Regions from separate parts of the Chryseobacterium sp. 22458 genome, predicted to be linked through region 2. Evidence: riboswitches for the same ligand, from Rfam matches in the RefSeq annotation. Region 2 holds a riboswitch; each other region holds the start of a gene.
The links. Region 2 has a riboswitch for S-adenosylmethionine ahead of ACTJJF_RS18145 (TonB-dependent receptor plug domain-containing protein). Riboswitches for the same ligand answer to the same signal wherever they lie in the genome.
Positions count from the first base shown of each region.

Region 1: it holds a riboswitch for S-adenosylmethionine, as region 2 does, so the genes downstream of both, ACTJJF_RS10980 (alpha/beta fold hydrolase) here and ACTJJF_RS18145 (TonB-dependent receptor plug domain-containing protein) in region 2, are expected to answer to the same signal.
Region 3: it holds a riboswitch for S-adenosylmethionine, as region 2 does, so the genes downstream of both, ACTJJF_RS11795 (SusC/RagA family TonB-linked outer membrane protein) here and ACTJJF_RS18145 (TonB-dependent receptor plug domain-containing protein) in region 2, are expected to answer to the same signal.

Region 1 is NZ_JBQEOA010000003.1:7,284-18,043, forward strand. It holds gene metH (methionine synthase) at 1-2,056, opposite strand, end outside; gene ACTJJF_RS10960 (fatty acid desaturase family protein) at 2,058-3,149, opposite strand; gene ACTJJF_RS10965 (homocysteine S-methyltransferase family protein) at 3,233-4,243, opposite strand; gene ACTJJF_RS10970 (O-succinylhomoserine sulfhydrylase) at 4,305-5,465, opposite strand; gene ACTJJF_RS10975 (ACT domain-containing protein) at 5,500-7,038, opposite strand; gene ACTJJF_RS10980 (alpha/beta fold hydrolase) at 7,043-7,981, opposite strand; SAM riboswitch class I at 8,041-8,148, opposite strand; gene ACTJJF_RS10985 (MGH1-like glycoside hydrolase domain-containing protein) at 8,337-10,760, shown strand, end outside.
Region 2 is NZ_JBQEOA010000005.1:145,088-155,847, reverse strand. It holds gene ACTJJF_RS18155 (TonB-dependent receptor domain-containing protein) at 1-728, shown strand, start outside; gene ACTJJF_RS18150 (DUF5694 domain-containing protein) at 757-1,596, shown strand; gene ACTJJF_RS18145 (TonB-dependent receptor plug domain-containing protein) at 1,662-4,406, opposite strand; SAM-I-IV-variant riboswitch at 4,696-4,793, opposite strand; gene ACTJJF_RS18140 (outer membrane beta-barrel protein) at 4,913-7,141, shown strand; gene ACTJJF_RS18135 (HesA/MoeB/ThiF family protein) at 7,344-8,054, opposite strand; gene thiH (2-iminoacetate synthase ThiH) at 8,200-9,318, opposite strand; gene ACTJJF_RS18125 (thiazole synthase) at 9,328-10,104, opposite strand; gene thiE (thiamine phosphate synthase) at 10,150-10,760, opposite strand, start outside.
Region 3 is NZ_JBQEOA010000003.1:177,854-188,613, forward strand. It holds gene ACTJJF_RS11780 (RHS repeat-associated core domain-containing protein) at 1-2,267, shown strand, start outside; gene ACTJJF_RS11785 (hypothetical protein) at 2,270-2,692, shown strand; gene ACTJJF_RS11790 (RagB/SusD family nutrient uptake outer membrane protein) at 2,957-4,450, opposite strand; gene ACTJJF_RS11795 (SusC/RagA family TonB-linked outer membrane protein) at 4,469-7,402, opposite strand; SAM riboswitch class I at 7,486-7,582, opposite strand; gene ACTJJF_RS11800 (type II 3-dehydroquinate dehydratase) at 7,830-8,237, shown strand; gene pckA (phosphoenolpyruvate carboxykinase (ATP)) at 8,398-10,014, opposite strand; gene ACTJJF_RS11810 (GYDIA family GHMP kinase) at 10,142-10,760, opposite strand, start outside.

The sequences.
Region 1 (10,760 bases), on a different contig from region 2:
TTACCTGCTCATTATTGTTTTCGTCAAAAATGATGATATCATCAGTTTCATTGGAATTGGCTTTGAAAATTCCAAAGACCGCTTTTGCTGTTAATAGCTTTTCATCCAGAATTCTTTTTAAAATGACCTGAGCATCTTTGAATAATTCTTTGGCCTGCACTCCTACTACCTCATCTTCTAAGATATTCGGGTATTTCCCGTGAAGATCCCAGCTTCTGAAAAATGGAGACCAGTCTATGAAAGGTAACAATTCATTCAGATCCTGATTTTCGATTACTTTTATACCTAAATTGTTCGGTGTAAAAATTTCTTCGTTCTCCCAGTCTATTTTGAATTTGTTTTCTCTTGCTTCTTCAATAGAGACATAATCTTTATCTACCTGTCTGCTCAGAAACTTTTCTCTGAAATCTGAGTAATCATTCTTCAAATCGGAAACATATTCTTTATTTCTGTCTCCCAATAATGAGCTTACTACATTTACGGCTCTTGAAGCATCATTGACGTGAACGACTGCATTTTTATATTTCAAATCGATTTTCACAGCAGTATGTGCCTTTGAAGTAGTAGCACCACCGATCAATAAAGGAAAATCTAAGTTCTGTCTTTCTAATTCTGAGGCGATGTACACCATTTCATCCAAACTTGGCGTAATCAGTCCACTCAATCCTATGACATCTACTTTTTCGGCAATGGCAGTCTGAATGATCTTTTCGGCAGGAACCATTACCCCAAGGTCAACGATTTCATAATTGTTGCAACCCAGCACTACACTCACAATATTCTTTCCGATATCATGAACGTCCCCTTTTACCGTTGCCATTAATATTTTTCCGTTGGCAGGTTTTGATCCGTCTTTTTCAGCTTCAATGAAAGGCTGAAGATAAGCTACTGCTTTTTTCATTACTCTAGCCGACTTCACAACCTGTGGCAGGAACATTTTTCCGCTTCCGAATAAATCTCCCACAACTCCCATTCCTGTCATCAGATTAATTTCAATAACATGAAGTGGTCTTTCTGCCAATTGCCTTGCTTCCTCTACATCTTCTTCAATAAAACGGTCAATTCCTTTTACCAAAGCATAGGTAATTCTTTCCTGCAATGGATTGTTTCTCCATTCTAAGTCTTCCGTCTTTTCTTTTTTTACTGATTTATGTTTTTCGGAATAATCAAGAAGTCTTTCCGTAGCATCTTCTCTCCTGTCAAGGATCACATCTTCTACAAGTTCCAGCAAGTCCTTATTGATCTCGTCGTAAACTTCCAACATGGCAGGATTTACAATACCGATGTTCATTCCTGCCTGAATGGCATGGTAAAGAAATACGGAGTGCATCGCTTCTCTTACCGTATCATTTCCACGGAATGAAAAGGAAACGTTGCTTACTCCTCCACTTACAGATGCATAAGGAAGATTTTGTCTTACCCAGCGTGTAGCTTCAATAAAGTCGATGGCATTTTTTCTGTGCTCATCCATTCCTGTCGCCACCGGAAAGATATTTAAATCGAAAATGATATCTTCAGCCGGAAAGCCGATCTGGTTCACAAGAATGTCATAAGACCGTTTTGAAATTTCGATTCTTCTTTCAAGATTGTCGGCCTGCCCTACCTCATCAAATGCCATCACAATAACTGCCGCTCCATATCTTTTAATGGCTTTGGCATGTTTGATAAATTCTTCCTCTCCTTCTTTTAAGCTGATAGAGTTGACCACACATTTCCCCTGTGCCACCTGGAGACCTGCTTCCAGAATTTCCCATTTGGAAGAGTCTACCATAATTGGAATTCTTGCAATATCCGGTTCAGAAGCTATCAAGTTCAGGAATTTGACCATCGATGCTTTTCCATCGATCAAACCATCATCAAAGTTGACATCCAAAATCTGGGCGCCTCCTTCTACCTGATGGCGGGCAATGTCTAATGCTTCAGAGAATTTTTCCTCTTTGATGAGTCTTAAAAATTTTTTGGACCCGGCAACATTCGTCCTTTCACCTACGTTGATGAAATTACTTTCCGGCGTTATGATAAGAGGCTCAAGGCCTGATAATCTTAAATATTTCATTTTATTCTTCTAAAATATAGTAGGCATTATTGGCATTCTGTCTCAATAAATCCCTATGCTTGCTTAAAGCAGTGATCAATGGAAATCTTTTATAAGCCAGGTCATGTTCTTTTGCAAATTGTTCAATTTCCTCTGTGATCTCATTGTAATACATATAACTGTAGTTCGGAAACAGATGATGGGCAACATGGAAATTAAAATTTCCCAACAAGTTTCTCACAAACCAGTTATTTTCTTTTAAATCATTGGTCACTTCAAACTGGTGATGAAGCCAGCTGAAAGGAAGACCGTTGTCTTTATTTAATTTTGGAAAGGCATTATCAGGAAGCGGATGCAGAGGCAGTAAAACAAACAATGCAAAAATACTTGCTGAAATAACCTGTAAAAACCAGGCTCCCAAAGCCAATCCTATTGATACTTTAAAGAACACAACAGGGATTACAATCTGATAAAAAAAGTAAAACAGCTTATAGCTTATCATTTTTACCTTTTCAATAACCGGTATTTTTCCCTGTGTCTTTAAAATCACCCTTTCCTTATCAAAGAAGTCTCTGAAGTCTCTTATAAACATCCAGTTGAACAAATACAACGGATAGACTAAAAAGAAAAACTTATCCTGATACTTCTGAATACCTTTTGCTTTAATCCATGGGACAATCAAAAGCAAACCGCTCTGCTCAATATCCGTATCCCATCCGTCCACATTCGGATAGGCATGATGGCTTGCAATATGTCTTTTCTTCCAGATATAGGAGTTGGCCCCTACGAAATCAAAAATGTGCAGCACTACCCCATTCAGTCTTTTACTTTTAAAGATGTTATTATGGGCTGCTTCATGGATCAGATTTAAATAAATTAAAACCAGAGAGATTCCCATTAAAACAAAACTGAGTATATACAGCCAATGTTTTTCGGCATTAAAGACTGCGAAAAAATATAAACCGAGATAGATCAGTGGCAGAATAACCGCCTTTATCTTAATATAAATATCCCTGTTTTCAGGAATTTCTTCTACCCGTTGATTTACTTTCTTTCTCAGTTCATTGAACAATCTGGCATCATCTGAATCTTTTAAGTAACTCGGCTTTTCCATTATATTAAATTTTGTGGTTTATTTAAAGATAATATTTATAACCCAGCCTTCATTCTTGATTTTAATTTAAAAAATCTATCTGATCATACAAATTCTTTCAATTTTCTTGGTGGATAAGTCTCTACCAGATCTGCAATTGCCTTGATATGCTCAGGTGTTGTACCGCAGCATCCCCCGATAATATTGATCAGCCCTTTCTCTGCATATTCTTTAATCTGTCTGGCCATATCTTCAGGAGTTTCATCATATTTCCCGAAAGCATTTGGTAAACCTGCATTCGGATAAGCCGAAACATAAAATTCCGAATTATGGGCCAGGGTTTCCAGATAAGGAGTTAACTGGTCTGCTCCTAAAGCACAGTTAAAGCCTACGCTTAATAGATTCAGGTGGGAAACTGAGATCAGAAAGGCTTCAGCAGTCTGCCCGCTCAATGTTCTCCCTGAAGCATCGGTAATGGTTCCGGAAACCATGATCGGAATTTTAATTCCTCTTTCTTCCTGTAATTCATCAATGGCAAACAAAGCAGCTTTGGCATTCAGGGTATCAAAAATGGTTTCTACGAGCAGGATATCTGAACCTCCGTCTAATAAAGCTTCACATTGTTGTTTGTAGGCGACTCTCAGTTCTTCAAACGTAATGGCTCTGTATCCCGGGTCATTTACGTCAGGGCTTAAGCTTGCCGTTCTGTTGGTAGGGCCGATGGATCCTGCCACGAACCTTGGTTTATACGGATTCTTTGCAGTGTATTCATCGCATGCTTTTCTGGCGATTTTCGCAGACTCATAGTTCAGTTCATAAACCAAATCTTCCATGTGATAATCTGCCATGGCGATTGTTGTTCCTGAAAATGTATTGGTCTCAATGATATCAGCTCCCGCTTCAAGGTATTTTTTATGAACTTCTTCAATAGCTTGAGGCTGGGTAAGGGAAAGCAAATCATTGTTTCCTTTTACAGGATGTTCCCAATCTTTGAACCGGTCACCACGGTAATCTTCTTCTTCAAATTTATATCGCTGCAGCATGGTTCCCATGGCTCCGTCCAGGACAAGGATGCGTTCTTTGAGGGCTTTGTTTAATGATTCTATATTTGTCATCTTCTTTATAGTTGTTGAGTGAGCTGATAGGGTTTCGTTCTATCTTTGGGTTAAACCTTGATTAATCTAAAGCCTGTTTTAGGTCTGCAATGATATCATCTACATTTTCCAAACCTACCGAACAACGTACCAGTCCTGCAGTAATTCCCACTTCGTTTCTTTCTTCGTCTGACAGTTTAGAGTGTGTAGTAGAGGCCGGATGGGTAACGATCGTTCTTGTATCCCCCAGATTCGCAGACAATGAACACATTTGTATTTTGTCTAAGAAGTTTCTTCCTCCTTCTATTCCTCCTTTTATTTCAAAGGCAACAATGTTTCCTCCGAGCTTCATCTGCTTTTTGGCCACTTCATAGCTTGGGTGGGATTTAAGGAATGGATATTTTACCAGCTCAACGTTTGGATGTGCTTCTAAAAATTCAGCAACCTTCAAAGCATTTTCACAGTGTTTTTCTACACGGATTGCTAATGTTTCCAAACTTTTTGACAACACCCATGCGTTAAAAGGGGATAATGCAGGTCCTGTATTTCTTGCAAAAAGATAGATTTCTCTGATCAGGTCTGCTTTTCCTACTGCTATTCCTCCCAATACTCTTCCCTGTCCGTCAATCAGTTTCGTTGCAGAATGTACAACAACATCCGCACCATATTTAATCGGTTGCTGAAGATAAGGTGTTGCAAAACAGTTATCTACAATAAAGATCAGATTATGTTTCCTGGCTATCTGCCCAAAAAACTCAAGATCAAGAATTTCAATCGCAGGATTGGTAGGGGTTTCCAGATATAGGATTTTCGTATTGGGTTTGATATACTGCTCAACGTTCTCTGCGTCTTCAGCTTTGAAATAAGTGGTCTCAATATTCCATTTTGGGAAATACTTGGTGAACAGCGTGTGAGTAGATCCGAAAACCGACTGACAGCTTACGATATGATCTCCAGCGCTCAATAATGCTGCAAATGTTGAATAAATGGCAGCCATTCCTGTGGCAAATGCATATCCTGCTTCTGCTCCTTCCATTTTTGCAATTTTCTCTGTGAATTCGCTTACATTCGGATTAGAGAAACGGCTGTACAGGTTTTTGGGTTTTTCTTCTGCAAAGCTTGCTCTCATATCTTCTGCATCCTGGAAAATAAAGCTTGAAGTAAGATATAGTGGAGTGGAATGTTCATCAAACTGAGTTCTTTCAGTCTGGGTTCTTATTGCTGATGTTTCGAAATTTTCCATATAGTTTTAATTGTCAATTTACTGATGAATTGATTTATTTTGTTTCACTTACTCTTAAAATATCTCCGAATACTCCTCTTGCCGTTACCTGAGCTCCGGCTCCGGCTCCCATAATCACGATTGGGTTTTCACCGTAGCTTTCAGTATAAATTTCAAAGATTGAATCTGAACCTTTCAACTGTCCTAAAGCTGAAGTGGCAGGTACAGAAATCAGTTTTACATCCAACTCGCCTTTGTCTTTCTGTAAGTCACCATGTAAATCACCTACATATCTCAACACATGACCAAGTTCCTGGTTTTCTTTTATTTTCTGGTATTCTTCATCTAACTCTTCCAGTCTCGTAAGGAATTCCGGTTTTGAAACAGAAAGAAGACTTTCAGGAACCAGATTCTGAATATTGATATCTTCAAATTCATTGATCAGATCTAATTCTCTGGCCAGGATCAATAATTTTCTTGCCACATCATTTCCTGACAGGTCTTCTCTTGGGTCCGGTTCTGTATATCCTTTTTCCAGAGCTTCATTGATGATTGTTGAGAATTTATCGTCTCTCAAAGAAAAATTGTTGAACACATAGCTTAATGTTCCTGAGAATACACCTTTGATTCTTGTAATATTTTCTCCTGAAAGATGCAGCAATTTGATGGTATCAATTAATGGTAATCCTGCGCCCACATTGGTTTCATACAGATAACGTCTGTTGTTTTTGCTCAACGTATATCTTAGTTTTCTGTATTCTTCAATCGGAAGAGTATTGAAAATTTTGTTGGAAGAAACAAGATCGAATCCGTTTTCTGCCAAAGCATGATAGTTTTTCACAAAATCTTTACTTGCGGTGTTATCCACAACGATCAGATTTTCCAACTGATTTTCGTTGGAGAAATTGATTAATTCTTCAACATTCGATGGATGTTCAGCTGTTAAAACCTCATCAGTCCAATTGGCATCAAATCCCTTTTTGTTGAAAGCAATTTTCTTAGAGTTGGCTACTGCAACTACTTTAAGATCTATCTTTTTACGTTTTTTAATTTCTTCTGCAGACTCCAAAACCTGTTGAATCAATGTTTTTCCTACATTTCCATGACCTATAATGGCCAGATGAACGGTTTTAGGCTTTTTGAAAATTTCAGATTCTATGATGTTCTTTGTTTTCTCATCCTGAGAAGAAGTAACTACAATATTGACTCTGTTTTCTCCTGCCACCTGGTTAAGAAGCAACGGGAATACATTATTTCTCGCCAGCTCGGCAAAAACCTTGTTGAAATCTTCTGCTACGAAACCAATAACAGAAACGTTGTTGATGCTATAGATCTGGGAAACCTTTCCTGATTTTCTTTCTTCTTCAAATTCATCTATAAGACAGGCTACCGCTTTTTCCGCATCATTTTCATGTACCAGTATGGAGATTCCGTTTTCTACCGCCTGCTGGGAGATCACCCCTACACTGATCCTTGCTAAAGTCAGCGCCTTAAAAATTCGTCCGTCAATCCCGATTTCTCCCAGGAAATCTTCACCTTCAAATTTGACGATTGATCTGTTCTTTAAAAATTTTATTTCATTAGCCTTTTTCATTACTTTATAAAATGTTTTTTATGATATTATTTAATTGTTGATATTCCATTAGGAAGGCATCATGCCCATGTATTGATTGAATCTCGTGATAAGAAACAGTCTTGTTTTTCTCTTTTAAACTCTCGAAGCACATTCGGATTTCAGAAGCCGGGAAGAATAAGTCTGTATCTACGGAGATCATGTGCATTCGTGCCTGTATGTTCTCCAGTGCTTCTTCAGCAACATTTATATTCATCAGGAGATGATTCATCAGTTTGTAACTTTTTAAACTAAACCTTTCGTTTAGTGCGTTACCGTGATAAACCAACCAGTCTTCTGATTCCAGACGCTGTTTTTCCTGATTGTATGTATTTTGAAATCTGTCATTGAGCGATTGTGGAGTTCTGTAGCATAACATCGCATGAATTCTCGCTTTTTGTAAAGGTTCATCTTTATCATTCAATAAAAATTTCTGAACCAGACATTGTGCATGAAGCCAATCATGGGTTCTGTAATCACATGCTATAGGGATAAATATTTCAGCAAGATTTGGCTGTTTGGCCAGCATTTCCCATGCAATTCCTCCTCCAAGGGAGCCTCCGATAATGGCATATATATTTTTGATCTCTAAAGCTTCCAGCCCTTTCAGAAACAGATTGGCTATATCTGAAGGGGTGAAGTCTTGATAATCTTCAATTAAAAAATGATCGTAACCGTTTCCGGGAATATTGAAAGACAGAACTGTGTATCTATTGGTATCAACAATCTGATTTTCTCCTACCAATTGTTTCCACCAGCCTTTTTCGCCGGATACTGTTGAGTTTCCGGTAAGGGCATGATTGATCAAAATAATGGGAGCCGTAAAGAGCTCTTTCCCGAAAAGCTCATAGCTCAACGGGATATGGTATTCCTTTTGGGAATTTGTTTGATACGAAAGATTAATATAGTTTAGTTCTGTTTTCAATTCTATTATTTTAATACAATTGAAAATGCCACAGGAAATGGCTGAAAAAGAACTTCAGTAAGTTATCTGTCCAAAATAATTTTGGTAGAACGTAGCACCTTCTTTGCTTTCACAAAGGGTTGCTAAGGTTTCATCGGGTCTAATCCCTCAACCTTTCTTGATAACATTTTCAATATTTGAATGAACGAATGGTGCAAAGGTAGTTCTTTTCTTTTAATTTCAAAATAAAAATATTTTAATATTTAAAAAAGCCCTTAAATACAAGTGTTTCAGAAGCATATTAAGAATTATTCAGATGAAAAAAATTGGAATTACTTTTCAAAAAAACTAACTTCGTATTGAAAAATGACTACCTATGACTGCCGAAAAAGAAAGATTACAAGATACCAAATGGAAAAACTGGGGACCTTATGTAAGCAACCGGCAATGGGGCAATGTACGGGAAGATTACAGCCCGAACGGAAATGCATGGAACTTTACCAATCATCATAATGCCGAAAGCTATGCCTATCGCTGGGGCGAAGAAGGTATTGCAGGAATCTCTGATGTGAAACAGCTTTTCTGTTTTGCTTTTTCATTCTGGAATAAAAAAGATAAAATTGTAAAGGAGCGGTTTTTCGGGTTGAGCAATCCGCAGGGAAATCATGGCGAAGATATCAAAGAAATCTTTTATTATCTGGATAATACACCTACCCACAGCTATATGAAGATGGTGTACAAATACCCGATCAATGAATTTCCATATGATGAGCTTGTACTTGAAAACGGAAGAAGAAGTAAACAGGATCCGGAGTACGAAATTTTTGACACCGGAATTTTTGACAATGATGAGTATTTTGATATTTTCATTGAATACTGTAAGGCAGATCACAATGATATTCTGGCCAGAGTTACCATCTGTAACCGAAGCAGGAATGACGCTCCTATTGTCGTAATACCTACTGCCTGGTTCAGAAATAACTGGAAATGGGGGTATAATACCTATAAAGCGGAAATGAATGCAGCTTCTGATGACGGAAGTATCAATATCGGGCACGACAGTATTTCGATCAAAAAGTTTTATTCGAGAAACGTAAATGCTCAAAGTGTATTTTGTGAGAATGAAACCAATACCCCGAAGCTTTACGGTACTCCATTGGCTGAAAACAGTTACTACAAAGACGGGATTAATGATTTCGTCATTCATAAAACTGATACGGTAAATCCTGAGCAAAAAGGGACTAAGGCTGCTTTTCTGATCGATGAGATTATTGGAGCCGGACAATCTAAGGTCTTTGAATTTAGATTATGTCCTGACGAAACAGAGGAGCCTTTTGAAGGGTTTGATGAAACCTTCAGTATAAGAAAGTCTGAAACAGAAGAATTTTACAATGAAGTTCAATATGATACGGTACATGAAGATGAAAGGAATGTTCAAAGACAGGCATTTGCCGGACTTCTTTGGAACAAACAGTTCTACCATTACAATATCGGAAAGTGGCTGAAAGGGGATCCGAATTTTGAAGCTCCGAGAAATTTCAATGAATATGTAAGAAATACAGAGTGGAATCATCTTCATAATAAGGATATTATTTCCATGCCTGATAAATGGGAATATCCATGGTATGCTACCTGGGATCTGGCTTTTCACTGTGTTCCTTTTTCCATCATTGATGCTGAGTTTGCCAAAGGGCAGCTTTTACTGCTCACCAAAGAATGGTATATGCATCCTAACGGGCAGCTTCCGGCTTATGAATGGAATATGAGTGATGTGAATCCGCCTGTACATGCATGGTCCTGCTTCCGTGTTTTTAAAATTGATGAAAAAAACAATGGAAAGCCGGATTTATTATTTTTAGAAAAAGTATTCCAGAAGTTGCTGCTGAATTTTACATGGTGGGTGAACCGAAAGGATAAAAACGGTAAAAATATTTTCGGGGGAGGTTTCCTGGGACTTGATAACATCGGAGCTTTTGACCGTAATATGGTACTAAAGGATGGGCAGCACCTTGAACAGGCTGACGGAACAAGCTGGATGGCTATGTATGCCCTGAATATGATGCGGATAGCAATGGAGCTTGCCCAATACTATCAGGTATATGAAGATATGGCTATCAAATTTTTTGAACATTATCTGTATATCGCAGAGGCCATGGAAAATCTGGGTGACGGAACAAAAGGTCTCTGGAATGAGGAAGACGGATTCTTCTATGATGTACTTCAGCTCGGGAACGGGGAAAGTGTTTCTTTAAGGCTGAGAAGTATTGTGGGATTAATTCCGATGTTTGCCGTTGAGATAGTAGATCACCGTTTACTGGAAAAGATGCCGAATTTCAGAAGCAGAATGGAATGGATCTTAAAGAACAAACCTGAGCTCACCAAACTGGTATCACACTGGGATGAAGAGGGCCATGGAAGAAAACACCTGATGAGTATTCTCCGTAAAAACAGATTGACAAAGGTTCTCACAAGAATGCTTGATGAGAAAGAGTTCTTAAGCTCTTATGGAATCCGGGCCATGTCTAAGGTGTATGAAGAGAATCCTTTTATTTTTTCTGTACATGGAACTGAAAATATGGTCTATTATACTCCAGCTGAAAGTGACAGCCGGATGTTTGGAGGAAACAGCAACTGGCGCGGACCAATCTGGTTCCCCATCAACTTCCTGATTGTGGAAAGCTTACAACGTTTTCACTATTACTATGGCAACAGCCTTAAGGTAGAATTCCCAACCGGAAGTGGTGATAAGAGAAATCTTGATGAAGTAGCTCAAAATATCAGCAAGAGACTATGCTCGATA
Region 2 (10,760 bases):
CTTATTTCCGGGCTTTGGACCCGTTCCGATGGTACTCCAATCCAAGAACTTATTATTCCGGAAACCCAAGCTTACAGCCTTCTTTCAATCATAATATAGAATTCAATTATATTTTTAAAAACAGATTATCTGCCAATCTTTATTACCAGAGAACCGTCAATAATTTTGACCAGATCACTTTTCTGGACGGAAAAGATATTACCAGCACCTATTACAATTATTATAATCAGGATAAGTATGGGATTAATCTCAATTATACGGATACATTTTTTAAGATCTGGGAAAGTAATACTTCAGTTTCATTCAGCTATAATGAAACGCAGATCACGCAATTTAATGCTGTTCCCAAAAACGGACAATCGTTTTATTATTCCACCAACAATACTTTTCAGCTCAATAAGGCCAAAACCTTCTTCCTGTTTGTAAATTACTGGCATAATCTCCCTTCCCGTGACGGATACTCCTCTATCAGAAACAGGGCGAGCCTGGACGCCGGAATCAAAATGAGTCTTGTAGAAAAAGCGGTACAGATCAATCTTTCGGTAAGTGATATTTTTAAACAGTCCGGATATAAAGGAGAGGCATATTTTTCAGATAATACACAGTCTTTCAACAATTATTGGGATGCCAGAAGACTGGTACTCAGCATCACCTATAATTTTGGAAACCAAAAAATAAAATCAAATAACCGAGCGGTGAATTTCGAAGAGAAAAACCGTGCACAATAATTTAATAGTAACTAAAAAAAATAAACTCATGAAAACCTTAATTTATATTTTTCTTGTTTGCCTTTCTACATCAGTATTTGCACAAAAGAAACCTTCAGATTATTTTACAAACCCAAAGACGAAAGTTTTGGTGGTGGGTTCATTCCATTTCGATTATCCTAATCTTGATGCCCATAAAACCAATAAAGAAGATCAGGTAGATGTACTTTCTCCTAAAACAGCAAAAGAAGTCACTGAACTTGTAGAATATATCAAAAGATTTAAACCTACAAAGATTGCAATAGAAGCCTGGCCAAACTGGAAGGCCAATCAAAAGCTGAAGGAATATAACGAAGGTAAGCACCGTGACAAAAGAGATGAGCGTTATCAGCTTGCGATGAGAATAGCCGGTGAACTTAAAATCAACGAATTGTTCAGTATTGATGCTGAGTCTATTCTGGATGATCTTGAAAAACATTTTGGAAAAACTGATTCTGCATTTTTTAAAAATCTCAGCAAGGATTACGACTTCAGAAGTGATGATCAGATCTCTCAACAGTTTATAGCCTTCTACAAGAGTTCTGAGCCTAAAAATTTTAAATCTCTACTGGACACTTTTACCTATATGAATTCAAAAGAAAGCCACGAGTACGGATATGGAGCCTATCTAAGCGGTGATTTTAAACTAAGAGAATATGATGGTGCTGATATGCTTGCGCTTTACTGGTACAGCAGAAACCTGAGGATGTTCCGAAATATCCAAAACATTCCGCACAACAGTGAAGACAGAATTCTTGTGATAGCCGGAAATGGACATGCTGCAGTATTACGACAGCTTTTTACCTCTTCCGCAGAATATGATTTTATAGAATTTTCATCACTGAAATAAATAAAAAATAAAAGACAGAGATCCGGTCTCTGTCTTTTGTACTCAAAACTTCTAAGCAAATATATTTAGAAACTGAATTCAATTCTTGCAAATAAGAATCTTCCCCCTATCCCGTATTGGGAAACCTGTCTGGAATAGACAAACTGATTATCTGCTGTTAATGAAGGTATATCAGGGCTTTTAGAAGGCAATATATTTAAGATATTATTGCTTCCTATTGTTGCTGAAATATTTTTATTAAAATTATAACCTACAGATAGATCTGTTACCAAACGACTGTTAAGGATAAAATGTTCTGTACTTCCCTTTACTCCATCAAAATTAGCATCTACCACATCTGCATCAGTCACTTTGCCAAAGAATGAATTGCGCAGTACGAAAGTAAAGCCGGAAACCCTTACCGTGTTGGCTAATGTAGCTTTTACACGCGGTACAGCTTCTTCAAAATAAATTCTGTTGGGTTCTGAGAAATAATTATTGATCTGGCTTACCAATTTCGGTGAGGCATGGATATCTCCGATTCTTTTAGTCTGATTGAAGTTGATTCCCAGATTATTCTCTAAAGAAACCCCTGATGAAATTTTTGAGTTATGGGAAATAGTAATATCCAGTCCTTTTGTCTGAGAATCTACTGCATTGGCAAAAAAGTTGGCAGCGCTTGCTCTTGCGAGATCAAAAGCATTCTGTAAAACGGCTTGATCTGAACCAGGAGTAAAACTTCCGTCAGGACGGTAGAAAAGATCAGTTAAAACGACTCTGTCCTTAATCTTTATTAAATAAGCATCTGCTGTGAAAGTCAGGCTTAATGCCGGAATCTTCCATGTAATTCCTGTGCTGTAAGATTGTGATGTTTCCTGTTTTAATTTTGGAATCCCCAATGCCTGGGCAGCTTCAGATTTATTTCTGAAAGTACCTACCTGTGTTGTTACCCCCTGCTGGATCAAAGTGGAAGTAGAGCTGTAATAGATCTGAGCCAATGAAGGCGCTCTGAACCCTGTGGAAACAGCTCCTCTCCAGTTCAGATTGGGAGCCAGCTTTACATTGGTTGCCACCTTATAATTGAATGTAGACCCAAAGTCTGAATAATTCTCATACCGTAAAGCTCCCTCCAACAGCCACCCATCAGTAACTTCCAGCTCGGCATCAGCATAAGCTGCAATACTGTTTCTGTTTCCTGAAACTGCATTTTCCGGACTAAAACCTGGGAAAACCTGTGCTCCGGCTGGTCTTATATTGTTAAAGAAGTCAGTTACTTTTTCATTTTCAGGCGTTTGAGCGGTTACCACACGGCCAAAAATATCGTATGAGGCATAAGAATTTTCTTTTCCGGCATTTACTTTATAATTTTCGTGCCTGTATTCTCCCCCAAATGCAATATTCAACCCTTTCAGGACATCATATTTTTTGGAAAAATCCAGGTTGACTGTATTTTGTGAAAACTCAGATCCTCCTGCATCAAAGGTTCTTGGAGAACTATCGGTAAGCGATGCATTAAAGGTATTTACGACCCCAAAACCGAAGGTATTTTTCCCAAATGTATTGCTGAAATCTACATTCCAGCCGTTCCATTTGCCTTTAATTCCGGCAGCAAGAGAATAGTCATTTACCGTCGCTTCAATCTGAGGAAGATATCCGTTGGGGGTAATTGAATTTATATTTCTTTCATTGTTCGGAAGCCTGTAAAATCCCCCGGCATTTCCAAGGCGGTAGCTGTAGCCTCCAAATGAGTACACTTTCCATTCATCATTAACAGGAATTTCAGAGTTAAAAAAGAGCTGCCCTGACTGTAATTTAGACTGCCCTGCTCTCAGACTGAAATCTTTTCTCTCCAGGCCTCTGTAATTAAGTTCCTGAGAGGTAAAATCTCTGCCCAGTATATTCTGAAGATCAGAAATGCTATTTGCCTCTGAGATCTGAGACTGAAAATCATTCCCAAAATAATCTACTTTGGTTGCATATTGCTTAATTGTATTGATAATCTGCTGGGAATTGGGAGTATTGGTAATATTTTTATAGAGTCCATCAATATTTACTCCATCCTGTAAAGCTCTGTAATGAATTGCATTATAGGCATTGAAAATATCCCCGTTTCTCACTCCGGCTCTTGAATAAGGATCACGGTATTGGGCAGAACCAGTAACGTTAAAAAATCCTGTTTTCCCTATTTTGGCTCCATAATTAAGATCTACAGAAATCGTCTGCCCATCTATCCCACCAGAGAAATTATTGGTAACAGGAGAAGCATACCCTCCTAAAAATACCTGTCCGGAAAGCCCAAGTCTTTTTTTCAATCCCAGGTTTACCACTCCGGCAATGGCATCGGAACCGTATTGGGCAGAAGCACCGTCCCTTAAAACCTCAATCTTTTCTAAAGCAAAGGCAGGAATAGCATTAAGGTCGGTTCCCACAGAACCTCTTCCCGGGGTAAGGGTAACATTAATAAGCGAAGACTGATATCTTCTTTTTCCGTTTACAAGAACCAGAACCTGATCAGGGCCTAATCCCCTCAGGAGCGCAGGATCTACAAAATCAGTTCCGTCGTTAACCGTATGAGAAGTTGATGAAAATGAAGGTACAATATAATTTAAAGCCTGACTGATGCTGTTGCTCGGGCTTTGTTTTAAAATTTTTGAAATATTGATGATATCCACCGGCACCGGAGTATCTGTTAATGATCTTCCTGAACCTCTTGATCCAAGGATCACCACATCTTCTATTTTTTTAGATTGTAAAGTATCCTTCTGAGCGTAATAAAATGTAGAGATAAGCGCAATGGAAGGAACAAAAATTTTTTTTCTGAAATTATGCATGTTGTTATTTTTTTTATTGTCAAGTTTTTTTAGGCAATACAATTCCTGTAACCCTAAAATTGTAAGGTTACCGGAGCATTCGAAAAGTTTGTATTATTTTTTGGAAATAGAATGGCTAGAAACAACAACACATGCGCATGTAGAAATGGCATGAGAACATATCAGAGTAATGAAGATTCACTTCATGATCCGAAGAATAAAAAAGTACTGATGAAATGTGATTTCCCTTCTTTTTAAACATTTGATTTTAGCTTTAAAACAAAAAATTCAAGATGGGAGTAATGATAGAATGATAAACATTTTTTCCGGAAGATCCGGCTTATCGCTTGCAGCACCTTGCTTGTTTTTGCAGGTTGCTATCCCATCTAGAGATTCTTGATAATTACCCGGCAAAGATATAATTATTTCGGAAATAAAAAAATATTTAGCCTAAATTTTCGATTTTCAATATTTTACAGTAACAAATGATCTTTTTCTGCGTCTAACCGGATATCAGTAAAAACATTATGAAAAAAACTATATTCGCTTTGTCACTTTTGGGTTCTGTATTTGCTTTTTCTCAGGAAAAAGAGAATGCTGCTTCTAAAGAGAAACAAATTGAAGGGGTGGTAATCACCAAAACTAAAAAAGCCGTTGAACAAAAGGCAGACCGTACTATTTTTGATTTTTCCGAACAACCTCAACTGAATAACGGAAACGTGCTGGAAGGAATTAAAAAACTCCCGGGGCTTGTTGCAACGGATATTGCAGGAATGATGTACCAGGGAAAAATGCTGGACGTTTTCCTGAACGGAAGGCCTTTGAATATTACTTCCAACGAATTAAATTCTTTTCTTGAAGGAATGCCTGCCAATTCTGTAGAAAGAATAGAAGTGATCACTCAGCCCGGAGCCGAATTCCCGGCAACCTCAGGAGGGGCTATCATGAATATTATTACGAATAAAAATGCCAATAAGTATTTAACAGCAACGTATTCCGGGAATTATTCATTCTCGAATTATGATAAATACAGAAGCAGAACAACCAATTCAATCAATCTGAATGCAAGAAATAAATATTTCGGCTGGCAGCTGAATGTAGGGCAAAACTACCGTGAAAGCATGCTGAATGCACAGCAGGATGAGCTTCTGGACAGCAATACGGATCGATTGGGAAGAGGTTATTTTGCAAAATCAGGGTTAACATTCGATTTAGGACAGGACCGTCTATTATTAAACTACGATATTTATCACAATAATAATGACAATTACACACTGAGTAAGGGGCATGGAGATTTACCTTTTGATAATAATAAAGATGATCTGAGAGAGGCTTTTTATACTTCTTCAGATGTTGCCCATACGAATAATTTGCGACAGGAAGCTGTTGTAACCTATCAGAAACGTTTTGCAGATAAATCTCAAAAACTGGACTTTCAGTTTGGTTATACAAGATCAGACAGTAAATTTTCTCAGGACAATTTCTTTCAGGATGGAAATTTTGCAGCGGATCCCCAGCCTCCAATTAACAGTGCTATGAGTGGCGTAAAAGATCTGCTGAACAATAAATCCGTGATGAATATTGCCAATTTCAAAGTAGATTACGCTCAACCTATCAAACTTCTTGATGGTGGAAAAGTAAGCTTTGGAGGGTTGTATGAAAGACAGGATTACGATACTGAAAGTTTTGGCTTAACCAATCTTGAATACCAGAGACAGACCGCCTCTACGTATTTGGAATTTCAGGCTAAACTGAAGAAGTTTGATTTCACCTTGGGTTCAAGGGCTGAAAATTATGATATTTCAGGGATAACAAGGTTTTTCAATAAAGAAGGAAAGCTCACAGAAGCTAATCTGACTCCTTTCAATAAATTCAAGCTTTTCCCCAATGCAAGTGTGCAGTATAATATGATGAGTCAGGTTTATATTGCCGCCAATTACAACAGAAAAATAAGTCTGCCTAGTATTTCTGCCTTAAACCCTAATAACGTAACATTCTACGGCCCTAATACGGAAGTAAACGGTAACCCGAATCTACAGCCTACTATTTTTGATAATTATGAAATAAAAATCTCAGCTTTCGATTATGCATTCATCGGGTATAGTGTAAGTTCAGCAAATAACCAGGTAGCACAGATTATCAGAAAAGACGGCAGAAAACTATTCAACCAGCAGATGAATATTTCAAATATGAAAATTCACAATTTCAATGTAGGTCTTCCTGTTCCGTTTCAGATTTTCACCAAATCGATAGGTGAAATTATGAAATCTAACTTCAATCCTGACAAGATGAATTTCATGTACATCTATGCAGGATATCAGAAACATGAGATTGATAACCTCAACAATAAAGGGTTCTGGATTTTGAATGTGATGACTCAGTTGCTTCTTCCAAAAGATATTAAACTGACAGCTAATTACAGCTATCTGACTCCTAAAGCAGGATATTTCTACTTTACAGCAGAAAAGCCGTTCAACAATAATTTAGATATTACCTTAACAAAGAAGTTTATGAACAACCGCCTTACTGTATCTGTTTTTGCCAATGATATTTTCAACGGACAGATCATGCAGGTACGTTCTAATCCGCCATTGGGAGAGAGTGCAATGCTGAGATCCAAATATGACTCAAGAAACTTTGGAATTTCCATCAATTACAAGATTCCGACAAAGAATAAACTGGCGAAAGAGGATCCTAATATCCTGAACCAGACTAAAAAAGAGGATAACGGAGGCGTAATGCAGCAAGGACAGTAATTTTTCATCGAATAATGATACAGAGGGAGGCAGTACAATTTACTGCCTCTTTTATTTTTATGGATTATAACAAATCTTTCAGAAATCAAAAGCGTAAGTTTCGGCTAAAGCCAATGGAATTTTGTTATAAGAAAACGGGCTTTAGCCCGTTTCTATTGAATAGTTAAAGAATGATGAAATATTTTTTAATCTTTTTAAGCTGTTAAAAATCAATCGTCTGAAATCTCCAATTCATTGTATCTACCAATGTTATCTGATTTAAATTTACAGGAAGATCAGCCATGATCTTTAAAGTCTGAAGCGCCATCATACTTCCTATAATTCCCGGCAAAGCTCCCAGAACACCTAAACTGTCACAATCCGGCATATCTCCATCAGACGGAGGTTCCGGGAACAGGTCTCTCAGGTTTTTGCTTCCCTGATGATTAAATACTGCCACTTGCCCTGAAAATCCGAGAATACTTCCGTACACCAATGTTTTTTTCAGCTTCATACAGGTGTCATTAACCAGGTATCTTGTTGAAAAATTATCAGATCCGTCGATGATGATGTCAAACCGGGAAAGGATGTCTGATGCATTGGCTTTATTGATTTTCTGTTCGATAGGAATCAGATTCACCTGGTGATTAAGGTTTTTCACAAATACCTCGGCACTTTTTACTTTAGACATTCCCGTTCTGTCTTCCGTGTGAATGATCTGACGGTTGAGGTTATGCAATTCTACAAGGTCAAAATCTGCAATCCCTAAAGTTCCTACACCAGCCGCAGCCAGATACTGGATAACAGGACTTCCTAGGCCACCGGCTCCAACAACGAGTGCTTTCGAAGCCATGATTTTTTTTTGCCCTTCCAATCCTATTTCCTCAATGAATATCTGCCGGCTGTACCGTGAAAAATAATCTTCTTTTTTCATACTTTATAATAATTGAACCATTAAGATTCTTTAAGTTTTTAAGGAGAGTTAAGATGAGCTCCGTTTAAAAAGCTGCTATCTTAAAAATCTTCTGTTTCTCTTAATTAAACTTCACTTCTTCAAAGTCCTTAATGGTTTAAAAATTTTAAAATCCACTGTACACGGAGTCCCAGTCTTTCATTACAGGATCATATCCTGATTTTCTGATCATCATCCTGATTTCATCCATACTCCTTTCGTCACTGGTTTCAAATTGTTCTAAAGATTCTTTATCCACAGAATAGCCTCCCGGATTGGTTTTGGAACCTGCGCTCATGGCTGTAGCCCCGAGCGAAACGATATTATTTCTGAAAATCTCATTTTCTCTGGTAGATATAGAGATTTCCAGGTCTTCATTCCATATGCGGTAAGCACAGATCAGCTGAAGCAGGTCTTTATCTTCCATTATAAAATTAGGTTCAATAATTCCTTCAGCCGGTCTCAGCCTTGGAAATGAAACCGAAAATTTGCTTTTCCAATACTGTTTCTGAAGGTAATCGATATGTAATGCGTTGAAAAAGCTGTCAACACGCCAATCTTCCAATCCCAAAAGCACTCCCAACCCTATTTTGTGGATTCCTGCCCTGCCTATCCGGTCAGGTGTATCCAGACGGAAATCAAAATTTGATTTTTTTCCTTTAGGATGATATTCTTTATAAACCTCCTGATGATAAGTTTCCTGATATACCAGTACAGAATGCACACCTTCTTTGTGAAGAAGACTGTACTCATCTTCTGTCAAAGGCTGCACTTCAATAGATATATTTGAAAAATGAGGTTTCAACAGACGAACAGCATTCTGAAAATAAGGAACTCCCACGATCTTATTGGCTTCTCCGCTTACCAATAATACATGATTCACTTCCATTGACTTCAGGACTGAAGCTTCAACAAGCAATTCCGTGTCTGAAAGTGTTTTTCTTTTTAACTGGTTGTCTAAACTGAATCCACAGTAGGTACATATATTCTGGCATTCGTTGCTGAGATACAGCGGCGCATACAACTGAATTGTTTTCCCGAAACGTTTCTGCGTAAGGGAACGGGTCATTTTAGCCATCGTCTCCAGCTCCACGGAAGCTGCCGGAGAAATCAGGTTCAGAAAGTCATCTATTGTTTTATTCTTTTTCTGAAGACTGTAGCAGACGTCTGATAAAGTTACCTTTCTGAGCCTGTTTTTTATTTCTTCCCAGTCATATTGTTCAAAAACATTTTTGAAGCTTTTCATGATTCTGTTTTATTCAAATAAAAATGAGGTCAGCGGGCTTGAAGCTTCGGCATGATTGGCTATGGCTCCCAATCCTGATTCAAAGGCTTTTCTTCCTGCAATTACACCTTCTTTAAATGCTACAGCCATATTCACAGGATTTCCTGCCACTGCAATCGCTGTATTAACAAGAACGGCGTCAGCTCCCATCTCCATTGCCTTGGCCCCATCTGATGGCGCTCCTATTCCTGCATCTACCACTACCGGTACATTACTTTGGCTGATGATGATTTCTAAAAAATCTAATGTTCTCAAACCTTTATTCGTTCCAATAGGCGCTCCCAAAGGCATTACCACAGCTGTTCCTGCATCTTCCAGCCTTTTACATAATACGGGATCTGCATGAATATAAGGCATTACCACAAAGCCCAGTTTTGCCAGCTCTTCAGTTGCATAAAGCGTTTCAATAGGGTCCGGTAGCAAATACTTTGGGTCCGGATGAATTTCAAGCTTCACCCAGTTGGTTTCCAGAGCTTCCCTGGCCAGCTGAGCTGCTAATACCGCTTCTTTGGCTGTTCTTGCTCCTGAAGTATTGGGTAAAAGATGCACTTTTGTCCCCCGTAAGGAGTCCAGCAGGTCATCTTCTGCAGATTGGGCATCAATTCTTTTCAGGGCCATTGTCACCATATCTGTTTCTGAGGCCACTACAGAAGATGTCATCTCTCTCAGGCTTCCGAATTTTCCGGTTCCTAAAAATAGTCTGGATTCAAAAGTTCTGTCTGCTATTATTAATTTCTGATCAGTCATATCATTATTTATTTTTCAAAGGTCATATACAATCCCCTGTTCCGCTTACCGGAAAATCTCGTTATGGGTGATTACTTTTTTAAATTCATTAATAAGGGACGCCTGTCTGGTAATTTCTCCTGAAACGGCAACTCCATAAATTCCAATCTGTTGTAAGGGAACAATATCTTCAAGAGTGATACTGCCTATCGCAAATATCTTAGGAACAGACAGAGATTTTTCTTTCAAAATCTCCACAATCTGACGATATCCTTCAAAACCCAGTACGGGGCTCAGCTTTTCCTTTGTTGCCGTAAATCGTAACGGCCCAAGCCCTATATAATCACATGGTTCGTTCATTCTTTGCAATACATCAGAAAGGGTATTGGCTGTACCGCCTATTATTTTATGGTCTCCTAAAATGGATCTGGCTGCTTCCGGAGAACCGTCATCCAATCCTAAATGGACACCGTCAGCATCAATATTTTTTGCCAGTTCTACATGATCATTGATAATGCAAACCGACTGATATTCTGAGCATAAACTCTTTGAAGTCTCACAAAGACTGATCAATTCTTTTTCAGGTGCATTTTTCCAACGGATCTGCACCCAGTTTATACCATGATCTAAAGCTTTCCGGATGTTAACTTCCTGCTCTGCTCTTGTTTTTCCCTGTG
Region 3 (10,760 bases), on a different contig from region 2:
AGTACTTTATTAAGAAAGGGATCATCTATGATGATAAGGCAAGAGAGATCTCTTATGAAAGACAGCTGTACTCATCCGGAATCCTGACCAAAATAATGATTGAGAATGTATACAGCAGTTGGAACGGAGAACTCTATCAGGTAAAAGATAAGAACTCAGGAAAAGTTCTATCAGAGCTGAAAGACATCAATGAGAAAGGGCAAATTGTTAAAGCCAAACTGGGCGCAGCAGACATCCTTAACATGTATAATAACGATACTGGTTTTCTGACCAGCATCAACCACTCATCAGCGGTTAAACAAAATATCTTACAGATTACCTACTCATTCGACGCTATCAAAAATGAGTTGAGAAGCAGGGCTACGGGAGGTGATTTTAACATCAATGAATCGTTTGAGTATGATGATAACAACAGATTGGTTAAATGGAGTAATCCTGTAACAGGTCAATATAGTTTCAACGTTTACGACGCTAAAGGAAGAATTTTTGAAAATGATCAGGTTGGAAAAATTAAGTTTGAAAACTCAGCAAAGGTTTACCAGCCAACAGGAATGACCCTTAATGCGGTCGGCACCCAGAACTACAATAATGATCTGATCCAAAGCATTGCTTATAACGAAAACAATGACCCGATATTCATTGATGGAGAAAAAGGAGATGTTGCTTTCCAATACGGATTAACAGCCATGAGGCAGAGAGTTACTTATGGAGGTAATTTTGCCCCTGATCAGGAAGGAAAATTCACAAAATTCTACAGCGAAGATGGTAGCTTTGAGGTGATTAAAGACAATCTGACAGGAAAGGAAAAACACATCCTTTATATTGGCGGGACACCATATGAAAGTAATATTGTATATTTAAAAAATTATAATGAAACGAACGGGTCTTATAAATTTTTACATAAAGATTATTTAGGAAGTATTCTTGCGATCAGTGATGAAGCAGGAAATAAACTGGAACAGAGGCATTTTGATGCCTGGGGGAATTTCACCCATCTTCAGATTGGAAACGGCCCTATTCTTACAGATAAGAACAGTATTGATAATGCTTCATTATTAGTAGACAGAGGCTACACCAGCCATGAGCATTTTGCGGAGGTAGGAATTATCCACATGAACGGAAGATTGTATGATCCGTTACTCAGAAGATTTTTAAATGCAGATGAAAACATTCAGGATCCATACAACACTCAAAACTATAATAAGTATGGATATGTACTGAATAACCCATTAATGTTTAGTGATCCTAATGGAGAGGTATTCCAATTTGCTTTTCTCGCTGCGATGGGAGCTTTTTGGGCTACAGTGATGACTGGAGCGATAATCTCCTCAGCTATTGCCACGTTTTTATATCTGGCAAAAGCTTATCTGACAAGAAACTTCAGTGTAGGAGGCTTTTTCAAAGCCGTCACCATTGGGTCAATTACCGGAGCTGTATCAGCAGGCCTCGGACAGGTATTCAGTGCAGGAACTTTTCTCGCTACAGTTGGAAACGGAGCATTATCCGGAGCAGGAAGTGCAATGGTACAGTCATTGGCAAACGGAACTAAATTCCTTGAGGGAATTGCAAAAGGAGCAGTAGTAGGTGCTGCTATGAGCGCAATATCGTATGGGGTATATCGCATATTTTTCACAAAAAAAGTGACCGTTTATATGGAAGATAGCGAAGCCAATACACTTAGTCCAGGAACTCCTGTTGGCGATCGTTCTTACGCCAGAGAGCTTTATGAAAAACAGCTTGGAGTAGAAGAGGGATTAAGTAAAAATAACATCTACAATGATGCCAGCAGACTTGGTGGTAAGATGAATGCCAATGGAGCTCTTGAATATACAAAAGTAGTGGATGGAAAAACGGTAACCGTTAAAGCTTTAGGAGCTACAGACGTAAGAGTAGACAAGGCTGGTTTTAGAGTTGGAAAAGTGAAGATGTATTTATCCGACAAAGCCTTCTCAAGCAGAGAGCAGCTGGCCTTTGTGATGCGACATGAATTAGATCACGTAAAAATCGCCAATGCAGGTTTATGGAATGAAGCATCCGTTGCTCTTTCTCCTGATTGGGGCAGCTTACGTGACGATGTAGGACACTGGCACATACAAAAAGCAGGTACCAACTTCCTGATTAAAAATGGATGGTACGAAAAAATTAAAATAGACAGCTATATACCAGCCGGAGATTTTAATTCCAGTACTTTCCAGAAGTTTAATCAACAAATTGAAAACCTTTTAAACAGTGGTACGAAAAAAATTAATATCAATTTTATAAAATAGTTATGAAAGTTCATTATTTATACCTTTTATTATTTTTGTTTTCCTGTCATCAGAAAGAAAACTTCATTAGTGACTTTTCTAAAAAAAATAATGTTCAGCTGATTAATCTTTCAGAAGAAGTTATTCCCGTGAAATCTGTTGTTGATGAATTTGATGACGGATTCTTAGAAAAATATAACTTTTCTAAAGAGACCGGAACATATGACAATCAACTGGATCTACAAAAAATAGATTTTATTAAGAAAGACAATAATGAACATACCAGAATATCAGTGCCTTTTTTTTCCATTGATAAGAAGTATTGTCTGATTCAGGTAAATACCTATTTACAAGATATTAGAAATTCAAATGTAATTTATCTTCTCAAAAATGATAAAGGCATTTGGAAGACCGAAGAAAGAATGGAAAGTTCTTTGGTAGATTAGCAAAAGCAATAATAAGTTAATCAAAATAGTCTGTAAGTCCGTTTCACCAAAAGGTGAAACGGACTTTTAATTACCGGAGTATCTGATTTCGTTTAAGCTATTCAATATCACAAACTGTACTTCAACAGCACCAAATCCTTAAAAATACAAAAAATCAACCTGTTTCAAGATAATGAAACAGGCATTTTTCATCAGATAAACATTCACAAAAAAGCCACCGCAAAAGCAGTGGCTAAAAAAATCAAATCTAATATGAACTGTATATTATAAATTCGGGTTATTCTCTGCTTCCCGCTGAGGAATACTGAATAAATAGTAATTGCTGTTCGGAGCAAAAGCAGACTGGTCAGGGAATGCAAAAACAGAATGTCCCTTCCCATCAACGGTTTTCACGGCTCCTTCCGGTGTGATCACCTGAACTTTAATTGGTTTCCCCTGATCATCTACATAAGGTTTTCTCTCCACACTTCCCTGGGTTCTGATAATATCTGAAAGAGAAAATCCTTCACCGAATAATTCCTTTCTTCTTTCAATCAAAACTGCTTTCACAACCTCATTCTGAGCTAACGGACCTGTATAAGCATTTGCCTTCCTTGCCGTTTTCAATTGATTTAAAGCAGTAACTGCCTGGGAAATATTTCCATTTCTTGCCTCAGCTTCAGCCTCGATCAGGTACATTTCAGCAGCTCTCATATACACGATATCAGCAATAAGATTGGGCTTAAATTTAAACTTTGCATACCTCAGCAATCCTTCTCTTCCTTTCTGTCCATCCCATGAAAATAACTGAGTTCTGATATCATTCGCATCAAACAAATCTTTAAAGTATGGATCAGCCATAAAGCTATAATAGAAACTTCCTGATGAAGACACATCCAGGTAATGGAATGCATAACTTGCGTCTGATTGCTCCTGAGTCTGTCTATGCCCCCAGATCCATTCTGCATTCTCAATATCATTGAATCCCTCTTTATATTTTTCCGGAGCCATAAAAGAAAACCCCTGTCTTGCTGTTCTTGCAGCATCGGCAGCTTTGCTCCATTCACCGGTATTCAGATAGGTTCTTGCCAAAAGCCCATTAACTACATTTATGTTGATTTTATCTTTATTATTTCTTGAATAGTTTTTCAACAGATTGTCTGCATCTGTAAGATCACTTTTAATCAATGTATAAATTTCTTCCAGGCTTGCTTTCTTTCTTCCCGGTGTATTTATTGTGGATGGTTCCGTATAGATGGGAGCCGTCAAAGCTGTTTTATCCTTAAGGTAGCTGAACTGGTAAAAGCTCGCAATATTCAGATAACAGAAAGCACGTAAAGCTTTTGCCTGTCCTTTTACCTGATCCTTTTTTTCCTGGCTTCCTTCCGTACCGTCAATTCTTGCAATAACATTGTTCATATTATTGATGGTTGAATACAACATCGTCCAGATAAATAACGGTCTTCCGGCTGTAGTATTAACCATTTCGGTAAAATCATAGGCAGCTGAAAATCCGTATTTATTTCTAAGGATGGCCACATCACTTCCCATAGCATCGCTCGCTCTCAGAACTGTGGAGTAACCGATATTAGCATAGGTTGTTCCATCATTATTGAATTTTGCCCACGTACCGTTGATTACCGTTTCTGCACTTTCAGCCGTTTTGAAGACTTCTTCACTGTTTGCCTGATCTGTTGGAGCGGTAGTCAGGTCACTTTCACAGCTTGTCAGCGACCACAATCCAATAACTGCAAAGGATAAATATTTTAATTTTTTCATTGTTTTAATTTTAAAAGGTTAAAGAGTTGCCTGAAGACCAAAAGTGATCGTTCTCATTGCCGGATATCTGAAATACGTTGTACCGTCCAGTGCCTGTTCAGGATCCATTCCCTTGTGTTTATAGAAAGTCAGAAGATTTTCTGCCTGAATGTAAATTCTGAATTTTTTCAATCCTATCTTTTCAAAATAATCAGAAGGCAATGTATACCCTAAACTTACATTTTTAAGTCTCGCATATGTTCCCGAATACAGGAATCTTGAAGACGTTGAAGTCCAGTTGTTGGTTGTAGTGCTTAGTCCCGGAACATCCGTATTAGGATTTTCAGGAGTCCATCTGTTCAGCATTTCCACGCCCCATGCACGTCCTCCGGCGCTTCCGTTATGTAAAAGCGAAGTATAATCTCCATCCAGAATCTTTCCTCCGATTTTGAAAGTCAGTAATCCTGAGAAATCAAAGTTTTTATAATTAATGCTGGTACTGATTGCTCCTGTCAGTTTAGGCAATGCAGATCCCTGTATTATTTTCGTTGCTTTTGAATACTCTGAAGTTGTTCCTTCCACCTCGTTTCCGTTTGCATCTTTAGAAATGGTTTTCCACAATGGCTTTCCGTTGCTTGGATCTACGCCTACCCATTCCTGGATAAAGAAATCATATACGGAACCTCCTTCTCTCAGCTGTTTGGTTCCTACCACAAGTGGTCCTCCGGGTAATTTGGTCACTTTATTTTTTAAAGTACTCAGGTTAACATCCACATTCCATTGGAAATCCTCATTCCTGATCGGAGTGGTGAAAAGTGAAAATTCAAAACCTGTATTCTGGATTGTTCCTACATTCGCCGGATAATCACTGATCCCCAAAGATGGAGCAACCGGTACGTTGAACAGAAGGTCCTGGCTTTTTCTTTTAAAATATTCGATATTCCCTTTAATTCTGTTATTCAGGATCGCAAATTCCAGCCCTACGTTCATATTAAGATTGGTTTCCCACTTAAGGTTTTTTGTTGCTGCTTTTTCCAGGGTTGTCCCCGCTTCCCCGCCAAGGGTCAGTATTCTGTACAGCTCCTGATATCCATAATACAGAGACTGCCCGTTTGGACGCAGCAATTTATCATTCCCCTGTCCTCCGTAGCTTGCACGTAGTGTCAACTGGTTGAAAACATTCAGGTTCTTAATAAAATCTTCATTGGATATCTTCCATGATCCTCCCACAGACCAGAATCTCCCCCATCTGTTGTCAGAGGCAAATCTTGAAGAACCGTCTGCTCTTCCTGAAGCGGAAAGGAAATAGGTATTATTATAATCATACTCTACTTTTCCAAGGTAACTCAACAAACTCAGCTTATTGCTGTATCCCCCGAAGTTGACCAATAATGAAGCCGCATCCGGCTCATAGTAGTAAGGCAGGGAGAAACCGCTTCTTGATCCGGAGATGGTCTGATAGTCGTATTTATAAAATTCCTGTCCGGCTAAAACATTGATATGGTGTTTTCCGAACTTCTTATCATAGGTCAGGATATTACTCGTTGTATAAGAAAGTGTTCTGGTATTGGATTTGGTCACAGACCCACCAATTTCTGTACCTTGCCCCAAAAGCGGATTGGAGTAAAAATGGCCGTTATAATTAACAAGATCAACGGAAAAACTCGTTTTGAATTTTAACTCCGGTAAGAAAGTAAATTCCATGAATCCTTTTCCTGAAAAATTATCTTCTTTGTTTTCATTTTTATCCAACGGTAAAGATGCAGCCAGGTTTTGATTCTGAAGCGCACTGCTGGGTCTGTATTTTCCGAAATCATAAATCTTGTTTCCGGCAGCATCCAACACAAAAGATCCGTCCGGATTTCTTTCATAGTAAGGATAAAATGAAGGAACAACTCTCGCAGCCTGAATCACATTGCTTGCCTTGGAATCTGATGAGGTAGGAGCCTGCTGAACACTGTTGGTATAGTTCAGGTTTATCCCAATGTTTAACCATTTTTTTACTTCCGAATTGATCTTTAACCTCGTATTGTATCTTTTAAATCCTGATTCAATAGCCATTCCTTTATCATCCAGATACCCAAGGGAAAAGAAATAATTGCTTTTTTCACTTCCGCCGCTGATATCAAGATCTACCTGGTTCCTTGAAGCCGTTCTCTGTAAAACATCTCTCCAGTCATCATTCCATAGCGGAGTTGCTCCCGGCAATAATTTACCATCCGTTCCTACCGGTTTTGAATACCCGGGACCATAAGGGTTTATTCCAAGCATTGAAACAAGGTTATCTGTAGCCATTTGGGAAGCCTGCTGAGAAGATATTTTATCAGATCTATATCCGTTTCTCAGAGCTTCCCAATACAATTGAAAATATTGATCTGTGCTTACCTGCTCATAATCTTTTACCGCTCTTCCCGAGAACCCCTGGCTGATGTTAAGGTTTACTTTTGCTTCTCCTTTTTTCCCGGATTTTGTTGTAATGATAATAATTCCGTTGGCACCTCTTGAACCATATAAAGCACTTGCAGTAGCATCTTTCAAAACACTGATGGATTCAATATCACTAGGGCTTATAGCATTCAGATTTCCGTCAAAAGGAATTCCGTCCACTACATATAACGGATCGCTGGAGGCACTTACCGAACCAATACCCCTGATTCTGATCGTAGCAACGGCACCCGGTTGCCCTGAAGATGTCGTTGTCTGGATTCCCGGCACCTGTCCTTCCAGGGCTTTGGTAATATTGGTTACAGGTCTATTGTTAATTTTATCACTGGAAATGGTTGCTACTGAACCGGTATAGCTGTTTCTCTTAGCTTTTCCATAAGCAACAACGACAACTTCGTCAATCTCTTTTTCACGGAGTGTATCTTTTTTCGGTTTGGAGACCTGTCCGTTTACACTTACAACACCTAAGAAAAATGCCGCAACCGGTGGGATCCAAATTTTAGAATTAAATAGATTTTTATTAATCATAATCAATTTTGTTTATCAAATATTAAAACTTTGCCCTTTGCAGAAAAGTCAGCAAAGGGCATCGATAAATACGATAAACCAAATGCTTATTTTCCCTTTTACAGGCTGAATGTAACACCTTACCGTAGCAGGTTGTTAAGATTTCGCAGGGTCAGTTCCCTCCATCTTTCTTTATAAGCCGATCGAAATTATGTTTGCAAAGCTATAAATATTTAGTCCACAAAACAAGTAGACTTATTTATTTTTTAATAGAAATTTTACAAAAATTAACATAAGATTTTATTAAAACCTTTTGAAACCAAGCGTTTAAAGATTTAACGTTTCCATAAGTATGATAAATATCATTAAAAATAATTCAAAGACAGAAAATAAAAAACCTGGCTGATTTTTTTGACTTCTTATTAAAAAAACTTTTTAATTTTATAGTATGAAAGTTTTGATTATAAACGGACCTAACCTGAATCTTTTAGGCACCAGGGAACCTGAGATCTATGGAACTGTTTCCATGGAAAATTATTTGGAAACACTGAAGTCTGAGTTTCATACTCATGAACTATCCTATTATCAGTCTAATATTGAAGGTGAGCTGATCAACAGGCTTCAGGAAGATGATTTTGATGCAGTGGTGATCAATCCGGGAGCTTTCACTCATTATTCTTATGCAATAGCCGATTGTTTGAAGAACATCAGAAAACCTAAGATTGAAGTTCACATCAGCAATATTTACAAAAGAGAAGAATTCAGACAGAAGTCTGTAACGGCAGCCTGTACAGATGCTGTCCTATCCGGGTTTGGAATGGATGGCTACAGATTGGCTATCTTCAGTTTAAAGTAAGCCTAATGCTGAATCATTCTAATGATTCATGCAAAGTATAATATTTTTCTCGCAGATTTGACAGATTACGCAGATTTCTATTCTGGGAATGATTGCTGCGACAGGTAAATAAAAAAGCCTCATCTTTTGATGAGGCTTTCCTGTATCTGTAAAAATCTTATTAGATAGTTTGTTCCTGAAGTTGAGGACCTGAAGCGATTAATCTCTTCCCTTCTTCAGTATCGCAGTACTGCTCAAAGTTTTTGATATATCTTGAAGCAAGATCTTTTGCTTTTTCTTCCCATTCTGAAGCGTCTGCATAGGTATCTCTAGGATCTAAAATACCTGTAGAAACATTTGGAAGTTCAGTAGGAATTTCAAGGTTCATGATCGGAACCTGGGTTTTAGGAGCATTATCGATAGAACCGTCAATGATCGCATCGATGATCGCTCTTGTATCTTTCAGAGAGATTCTCTTACCTGTACCATTCCATCCTGTGTTTACCAAATAAGCTTTAGCGCCGTGTTCTTTCATTTTACAGATCAATGTTTTAGAATACATCGTTGGGTGTAATGTCAGGAACGCTTCACCAAATGCCGGAGAGAAAGAAGGCTGAGGCTCTGTAATTCCTCTTTCAGTACCTGCTAATTTAGAGGTATAACCGCAAAGGAAGTGGTATTGAGCCTGGTCTTCATTCAGGATAGAAACCGGAGGAAGTACTCCGAATGCATCCGCAGAAAGGTAAACAATTTTTTTAGCATGTCCTGCCTTAGAAGGCAATACAATTTTGTTGATATGATAGATTGGGTAAGAAACTCTGGTATTTTCAGTGATAGATCCGTCTGTGTAATCTGCTACTCCATTGTTCACAACAACGTTTTCAAGAAGTGCATCTCTCTTAATTGCAGCGAAGATATCCGGTTCTTTTTCTTCTGACAGGTCAATTACTTTAGCGTAACATCCTCCTTCGTAGTTGAATACTCCATTATTATCCCAACCGTGCTCATCATCTCCGATAAGGTATCTTTTCGGATCTGCAGATAAAGTAGTTTTTCCTGTTCCTGAAAGACCGAAGAATAGAGCTACATCACCTTTTTCCCCTACGTTGGCAGAGCAGTGCATTGAGGCCATACCTTTTAATGGAAGGTAATAGTTCATCATAGCAAACATTCCTTTCTTCATCTCACCTCCGTACCATGTACCTCCGATGATCTGTAGTTTTTCAGTAAGGTTGAACATGATAAAGTTTTCAGAATTCAATCCCTGAGCTTCCCAGTTCGGGTTTGTTGTTTTAGAACCGTTGATTACTGTGAAATCAGGCTCTCCAAAGTTTTCAAGCTCATAATGAGAAGGACGGATAAACATGTTGGTAACAAAATGCGCCTGCCATGCTACTTCAACGATAAATCTTACTTTAAGTCTTGTATCTGCATTGGTTCCGCAGAATGTATCTACTACATAAATTTTCTTAGATTCAGCAAGCTGGTTCAGCACTAGTTCTTTACAAGACCCGAAAATTTCCGCTGTTGTAGGTAAGTTTACTTTACCATCCCAGAAAATTGTATCTCTTGTAACATCATCCTGAACAATATATCTGTCTTTAGGTGAACGACCTGTGAAAATTCCTGTTTTTACTGATACCGCGCCCGATTCCGTAAGTTCCGCTTTCTCAAACCCCTGATTTTCAGGAGAAACTTCAGCCTGGTATAATTCTTCATACGAAGGATTATACACTACATCATAGTTTCCTTTAATCCCTAATTTCTCTAAATCCTGGATGATTTTAGTGTTTTTCATTTTACTTATATTTTCTATTTCTTTATTGTCTTCAACAAAAATAATATTAATTATTTGTTAAAGGTGGTTTAAATATACTGATATAAGTCAGAATGACAAATAAAAAAACGGGATTGTAATTTACTGATTATAAATTAATTATATCTGACCATTCAAAAACGGTTGTAAAACCTTTCTCCCAAAAATAGTCTTTATAGCCCCCAAATTTGGCACTCATCACAAAATCTCCGCCCCATGCGCCCAAACTTTTGACAAATACAGGGCAGTCTGAGAATATTTTTTCTTTAACTGTAGGAATTTCAAGAAAATCAGCAATTTTCCGCTCATGAATCATCAGTAATTCGGAAAAATTTTCCAATTCACTGCATAATAAAATTTTCTTTGTGATATCTGAAAATTCGTTCACCAGTTCCGGCGACTTCTTTTTCGACTTATAAAAACTGATTCCTTCCCGGCTGTCCTGCTTTTGATTTAAATGAATAAAAATTAATTCATTTTTAAAAGAAGGATTAAAATCTACCTTCTCATATTGAATCTCAGGCTTACTCTGGAAAAGGACCGCAGATTTTTCTTTAGCCACGGCAATGTCATATCCACTCCCCCCAAGACTGATTGTATTTAAATGAAAAGGATCAATTTCTGCCCATTCAGCAAGGTTATTCATTAAAGTAGAACTGCTTCCCAGGCCATAATCTGCCGGAAATTGAAGGTTTGTTTTTAGATGATAGGTAAAATCGTTTTTGAAT